2 regions of the Variovorax pasteuri genome follow, and region 2 is predicted to be linked to the other one. Evidence: riboswitches for the same ligand, from Rfam matches in the RefSeq annotation. Region 2 holds a riboswitch; the other holds the start of a gene.
The links. Region 2 has a riboswitch for S-adenosylhomocysteine ahead of ahcY (adenosylhomocysteinase). Riboswitches for the same ligand answer to the same signal wherever they lie in the genome.
Positions count from the first base shown of each region.

Region 1: it holds a riboswitch for S-adenosylhomocysteine, as region 2 does, so the genes downstream of both, metH (methionine synthase) here and ahcY (adenosylhomocysteinase) in region 2, are expected to answer to the same signal.

Region 1 covers NZ_JBPJZS010000016.1:28,713-32,087, reverse strand. Annotated here, with positions in the region: gene metH (methionine synthase) at 1-1,297, opposite strand, end outside; S-adenosyl-L-homocysteine riboswitch at 1,377-1,452, opposite strand; gene ACSFBM_RS32785 (PACE efflux transporter) at 1,623-2,060, opposite strand; gene ACSFBM_RS32780 (LysR family transcriptional regulator) at 2,162-3,085, shown strand; gene ACSFBM_RS32775 (SH3 domain-containing protein) at 3,098-3,375, opposite strand, start outside.
Region 2 covers NZ_JBPJZS010000003.1:94,564-97,938, reverse strand. Annotated here, with positions in the region: gene ahcY (adenosylhomocysteinase) at 22-1,461, opposite strand; S-adenosyl-L-homocysteine riboswitch at 1,536-1,604, opposite strand; gene ACSFBM_RS13915 (hypothetical protein) at 1,723-2,364, shown strand; gene phaP (TIGR01841 family phasin) at 2,530-3,027, shown strand; gene ACSFBM_RS13905 (alpha/beta fold hydrolase) at 3,044-3,375, shown strand, end outside.

The sequences.
Region 1 (3,375 bases), on a different contig from region 2:
GCACGTCGCCCTTGACGGTGGCGATGATGATCTTGCCCTTGGTGCGCACGTCGCGGCCCGCCGCCTCGTCGCGCAGCTTTTCTTCCTCGATGTAGGGCAGCAGGTGGGCCACGGCCGACTTCATGACGCGCGCCGACTTGACCACCTGCGGCAGGAACATCTTGCCGGCGCCGAACAGGTCGCCCACGATGTTCATGCCGTCCATGAGCGGCCCTTCGATCACGTGCAGCGGACGACCGCCCGTCGCCAGGATCTGCTGGTAGGCCTCCTCGGTGTCTTCCACGATGAAGTCGGTGATGCCGTGCACCATGGCGTGCGACAGCCGCTGGTTGACGTGCACCGGGCTCTCGGGCGTGCCGCGCCATTCGAGGCGCTTGCTTTCGTCCTTGGCGCCGCTCTTGGCGGTTTCGGCCACTTCGACGAGGCGTTCGCCGGCGTCCGGGCGGCGGTTGAGCACCACGTCTTCCACGCGCTCGCGCAGCGTGGGCTCCAGGTCGTCGTACACGCCCACCATGCCCGCGTTGACGATGCCCATGTCCATGCCCGCCTGGATGGCGTGGTACAGGAACACGGTGTGGATGGCCTCGCGCATCGGGTCGTTGCCGCGAAAGCTGAAGCTCACGTTGCTCACGCCGCCCGACACCTTGGCACCCGGCAGGTTCTGCTTGATCCAGCGTACCGCGTTGATGAAGTCGACCGCATAGTTGTCGTGCTCCTCGATCCCGGTGGCAATGGCGAAGATGTTGGGGTCGAAGATGATGTCTTCCGGCGGGAAGCCCACCTCGTCCACCAGGATGCGGTAGGCCCGCTCGCAGATCTCGATCTTGCGCGCGAAGGTGTCGGCCTGGCCCTTCTCGTCGAAGGCCATGACCACCGCGGCGGCGCCGTAGCGGCGCACCAGCTTGGCCTCGTGCTTGAACTTGTCGACCCCCTCCTTCATGGAGATGGAGTTGACGATGCCCTTGCCCTGGATGCAGCGCAGGCCGGCCTCGATCACGTCCCACTTCGAGCTGTCGACCATCACCGGCACGCGCGCGATGTCGGGCTCGCTGGCAATCAGGTTCAGGAAGCGGACCATGGCGGCCTTGCTGTCGAGCATGGCCTCGTCCATGTTGATGTCGATCACCTGGGCGCCGTTCTCGACCTGCTGGCGCGCGACGGCCAGGGCCTCTTCGAACTGGCCGTTCAGGATCATCCGCGCGAACGCCTTGGAGCCGGTGACGTTGGTACGCTCGCCGATGTTGACGAACAGCGTGCCCTCGCCGATGGCGACCGGTTCGAGACCGGACAGCTTCATGGGCGGGGGCGCCAGGGGCGCGGAATCGGGGGTAGCTGGAGCGGAAATCTGGGACATGGCCTCACCTGCGGAAGAGTCGAACAGGCGAGCGTCGTTGTCGCCCCAAGCCTGACGGCCGGCCTGTGAGGCCCACCGCTGCAACGCTCCTTGGGAAGGGCCGCATTTTAGGGCGATTCGAATGGGGCCGGGGAAAACCCCAGTTCCCGACTTCGCCCGCGTCCACCCTGTTCAAAGACACCGGGCGCCTGCGGCTGAGCGCTGCCTTGGCCATGCGCGCTGCCGGCCGCGAAAGCCGGCCCCCGATGGCGGCTAAGTAAGCGCAGGCTTACGCTGGTTGTGGCTCGCCCATTGCCGACGCCGGAAGGCCGAACACCCGGTCGAAGGCCCAGTTGAAGACGAAGGTGTAGACCAGGAAGAACACCACCAGGCCCAGGTCCATCACCAGCGCCTGCCAGAGCGACACGCCCAGGCCCCAGGCGAACATCGGCACCAGGAAGGCGATCAGCCCGCCCTCGAAGCCGATGGCGTGGGCGATGCGGCGGCGCACGCTGCGCCCGCGCACGGCCTGGCGCGATTCCCAGCGCTCGAACAGCGCATTGAAGACCAGGTTCCAGATCACCGCGATGACCGAGGCGCCCACCGCCAGCATGCCCGAATGGCCGAGCCCGGCGTCCGTCATCAAGGCCAGCCCCGCGCTGGCCGCGACGATGGCGATGCCCTCATAAAGGCTGATGTAGACGATGCGACGTTGAATGCCCTGCATGACTTCTTCTCTTGGTTCGTGACTGCGATGACTGGACTTTATGTGTCATTCGCTGATATAAAAAGTTAACTTGTTTCAGTTTTATTGATAGATCTAGCGCCATGGCTTTCTCCAGCGACAACGTCGAGGTCTTCCTGGCCGTGATCGACCACGGCTCCTTCTCGGCCGCGGCGCGGGCGCTGCGCAAGGTGCCGTCGGCCGTGAGCATGGCCATCGCCAACCTGGAGGCCGAGCTCGACCTGCCGCTGTTCGACCGCAGCGGCCGCGAGCCCCAGCCCACCCCCGCCGCACGCTCCCTGGAGCCCCAGGCGCGACTGCTGGCCTCCCAGTTGCGGCAGTTGCAGGTGCAGGCGCTGGCGCTCACGCAGGGGCTGGAAGACCGGCTCACGCTGGCCATCGCGCCCGAGCTGCTGGCCGCCCCCTGGAGCGGCCCGTTGGCCGAGCTGGCACGCGAGCATCCGCTGCTGCAGGTCGAGGTGCTGGCCGCGCCGCAGGCCGATGCGCTGGCGCTGCTGCACAGCGGCCGCGCGCAGCTGGCCCTGGTGTTCGAGCGCCCCAGCCTGGACGGCCGCGAAGGCTTTCAGGAGGTGGGCAGCGACCTGATGGTGGCGGTCATCGCGCCCGACCACCCCGTGCTCGCCACCAACGGCGGCCGGCTGCGCGAGGACCACCTGACGAACACCCGGCAGATCGTCGTGGCCGGGCGCGACCTGACTACCAGCGACCCGCGCTTCGTGTTCGCGCGCCACGTCTGGCGCACCGACAACGCGCTGGCCGCGCTGAGCCTGATTACCGCCGGGCTGGGCTGGGGCTGGCTGCAGCGCAACTTCGCCAAGCCGCACGTGGCGGCCGGCGCGCTGATCGAGATTCCGTTCGAGAACCTCAGCAATGGGCTGGACCTGTGGGTCGACGTGGTGTGGTCGCGCGAGCGGCCGCTCGGGCTGGGCGCGCAGCGCTTCGTGGCGCTGATTGCACGCAACCGCCAGGTGGCGGGGGAGTGCGGCGTGAAGACCGGCGGGCTCTAGCGCCCGGGTGCGTCACCGGCCGTGGCCGCCGCCATGGCCCCCGCCGTGCCCGCCGTGCCCGCCGTGCCCGCCGCCACCATGGCCTCCGCCTCCCGGCCCGCCACCGTGCGGGCGCCCGCCGCCGCCACCCGGGTGGGGCCTGCCCGGCGGCGGTCCGGGGCGAAAGCCCGGCTGCGGCCGGGGCGGCCTGAACCCGGGGTCGTTCGGCGGGCGAAACCCCGGCGCCGGCGGGGGACGAAAGCCCGGCGCTGGCGGCGGGCGGAAGCCCGGGCCCGGTGGCCGGAAGCCCG
Region 2 (3,375 bases):
GGAGGTTTTTCATTGCGCTGATCAATACCGGTACGTGTCGGGCTTGTACGGGCCGTTCTTGCTCACGCCGATGTAGGCGGCCTGCGCGTCGGTCAGCTCGGTCAGCATGGCGCCGACCTTCTTCAGGTGCAGGCGAGCCACCTTTTCGTCGAGGTGCTTGGGCAACACGTAGACCTTGCCGGCTTCATAGGCGTCGGGCTTGGTGAACAGCTCGATCTGGGCGATGGTCTGGTTGGCGAACGACGACGACATCACGAAGCTCGGGTGGCCCGTGCCGCAGCCCAGGTTCACCAGGCGGCCCTTGGCCAGCAGGATGATCTTCTTGCCGTCCGGGAAGGTGACGTGGTCGACCTGCGGCTTGATTTCTTCCCACTCGTACTTCTCGATCGACGCGACGTCGATCTCGTTGTCGAAGTGGCCGATGTTGCAGACGATGGCCTGGTCCTTCATGGCGGCCATGGTGTCGTGCGTGATGACGTCCTTGTTGCCGGTGGTCGTCACGAAGATGTCGGCCTTGTCGGCGGCGTATTCCATCGTCACGACCTTGTAGCCTTCCATGGCGGCCTGCAGGGCGTTGATCGGGTCGATCTCGGTCACCCACACCTGGGCGCTCAGTGCGCGCAGTGCCTGGGCCGAGCCCTTGCCCACGTCGCCGTAGCCAGCCACGCAAGCCACCTTGCCGGCGATCATCACGTCGGTCGCGCGCTTGATGCCGTCCACCAGCGATTCGCGGCAGCCGTACAGGTTGTCGAACTTGCTCTTGGTGACCGAGTCGTTCACGTTGATGGCGCGGAACTGCAGCGTGCCCTTGGCCGACATCTCGTTCAGGCGGTGCACGCCGGTGGTCGTTTCCTCGGTCACGCCGATGATCTCGGCGGCCTTGCGGGTGTACCAGGTGCTGTCCACGGCCAGCTTGGCCTTGATGGCGGCGTAGAGGATGCGTTCTTCTTCGCTGGTCGGGTTGGCGAGCACGCCCAGGTCCTTCTCGGCGCGCTGGCCCAGGTGCATCAGCAGCGTGGCGTCGCCGCCGTCGTCCAGGATCATGTTCGGGCCTTCGCCCTTCGAACCCTTGGGGCCGAAGTCGAAGATGGCGTGGGTGTAGTCCCAGTAGTCCTTGAGCGACTCGCCCTTGATGGCGAACACCGGCGTGCCGGCGGCGGCGATGGCGGCGGCGGCGTGGTCCTGCGTCGAGAAGATGTTGCACGAGGCCCAGCGCACTTCGGCGCCCAGGGCTTGCAGCGTCTCGATCAGCACGGCCGTCTGGATGGTCATGTGGATCGAGCCCGTGATGCGCGCGCCCTTGAGCGGCTGCGCCTTGGAGAACTCTTCACGGATGGCCATCAGGCCGGGCATTTCGGTTTCCGCGATGCGGATTTCCTTGCGGCCCCAGGCGGCGAGGGACAGGTCGGCAATCGCCTGGTCGGCGGTGGACACGGGGGTGGGCTTGAGAACAGCGCTCATGAGAACTCCAAAACTGGTTTGAAAGATGCCACTGCGTTCGGGGGTCTGACGGAAAAAGGACTCACCGCGAGAACAGCGGATGAGCGTGGTTGCGATGTGGTCCGAGCCTCACGCCTGACGGCGCTGCAACGCTCCTCGGAACGGCGGATTGTAGACGCGGCGCCCCGGCCCGCCAATCGCTCGGGTATCTCACATCACGGAAAGCGCGTTCTGCCGCACAGGCGTACATTGGCTCGCACCCAACCACGGAAGCCCCCGCCCATGTCGCTCACGCACTCCAGAATCCCCTCGGCCCTGCTTGCCGCAGCCGCCCTCGTCGCCACGGCCAGCGTCCCGGTCCTTGCCGCCGCGCAGAACGCCGACCCGGTGCGCATCCGCGGCACCATCGTGCGCGTCGACGCCAAGACCCTCGTGGTCCAGGACCGCGGCGGCGAGGTCGTCAGCCTCGCACGCCCGGCCGACATGCCGGTGTCGGAGGTCTACCGCATCAAGCTGTCCGACATCAAGCGCGGCAGCTTCATCGGCACCGCCGCCATGCCGCAGCCCGACGGCACGCAGAAGGCGATCGAAGTGGTGGTGTTCCCCGAGGCCGCGCGCGGCACGGGTGAAGGCCACAGGCCGTGGGACCTGCTGCCCGACAGCACCATGACCAACGCCACCGTCGCCGACCTGGCCGCGGCGCCGAAGTCGGTGCGCGGCGGGCAGCAGATGCGCCTGACCTACAAGGGCGGCGAAAAGACCGTCATCGTGCCGCCCGACGCTCCGGTGGTCACCTTCCGCCCCGGCACCGACGCACTGCTCGTGCCCGGCGCCAAGGTGATGGTGAATGCGCAGGAAAAGAACGGCACGCCCACGGCGCTGCGCGTCACGGCCGGGCGCAACGGCTTCGCGCCGCCGATGTAACCGGCACGCGGGGCAGGCGCCCCGCATCCGAGGGAAACCCCGCAGGATTTTTTGTCCGGGCGACAGGCTCGGGCGGCCCTGTGCGGCGTATCGTGGCGTCGGACTCCGGCCGCGAGGCAGGTTCCAGCCACCCATCCGTTCACCCGACACAGGAGATTGCGCACCATGGCCACTGCCAAGAAAGCCGCCGCCAAGAAGACCCCCTCCAGCAGCGAGAGCACCGCGGGCGCGAAGCAGGCGATGCCGAACGCCGCGGACATGCTCAATCCGCTGAAGGGCATGGCCGACCGGCTGCAGAACCTCAACCTGACCGGCGGCGCCGGCAAGCTGCTGGACAGCGGCCGCAAGGACCTGCAGGCGGTCATGGAAGCCAACGAAAAGTCCTACCAGGGCCTGCAGACCGTGGTGCAGCGGCAGACCGAGATGATCAAGCACGCCATCACCGAATGGCAGAGCGTCGCCAAGGGCATGCCGGGCAAAGACCCGAAGGAAAACTTCGCCAAGCTCGACGAACTCGGCCGCCAGTCGTTCCAGCGCGCCATCGACGACATCAAGGAACTCGCCAACCTCGCGGCCAAGTCGCAGGCCGACGCGTTCGACGTGGTGCGCCAGCGCATCCAGTCCAACGTAGACGAAGTGACCAAGCTGCTGCAGCGCAAGTAAGCCGGAACCCGCCGCCATGCCCCCGGCAGCAGCCCCGCCGCCCATCGAGCGGCGCACGCGCGTCAACGGCATCGAACTCGCCTGGGACAGCTTCGGCGACCCGGCCGCCACGCCGCTGCTGCTGGTCATGGGCCTCGGCGCCCAGATGGTCGCCTGGGACGACGCGTTCTGCGCGCGGCTCGCCGAAGCCGGCCGCCATCGCGTGATCCGCTTCGACAACCGCGACATCGGTCACTCGAGCTACCTGACCGAGCTCGGCGTGCCCGACATCCAGCTGCTGATGCACCAGGCCATGGCCGGCCGGCCGCTGCAGGTGCCCTACACCCTGCGCGACATGGCCGGCGACTG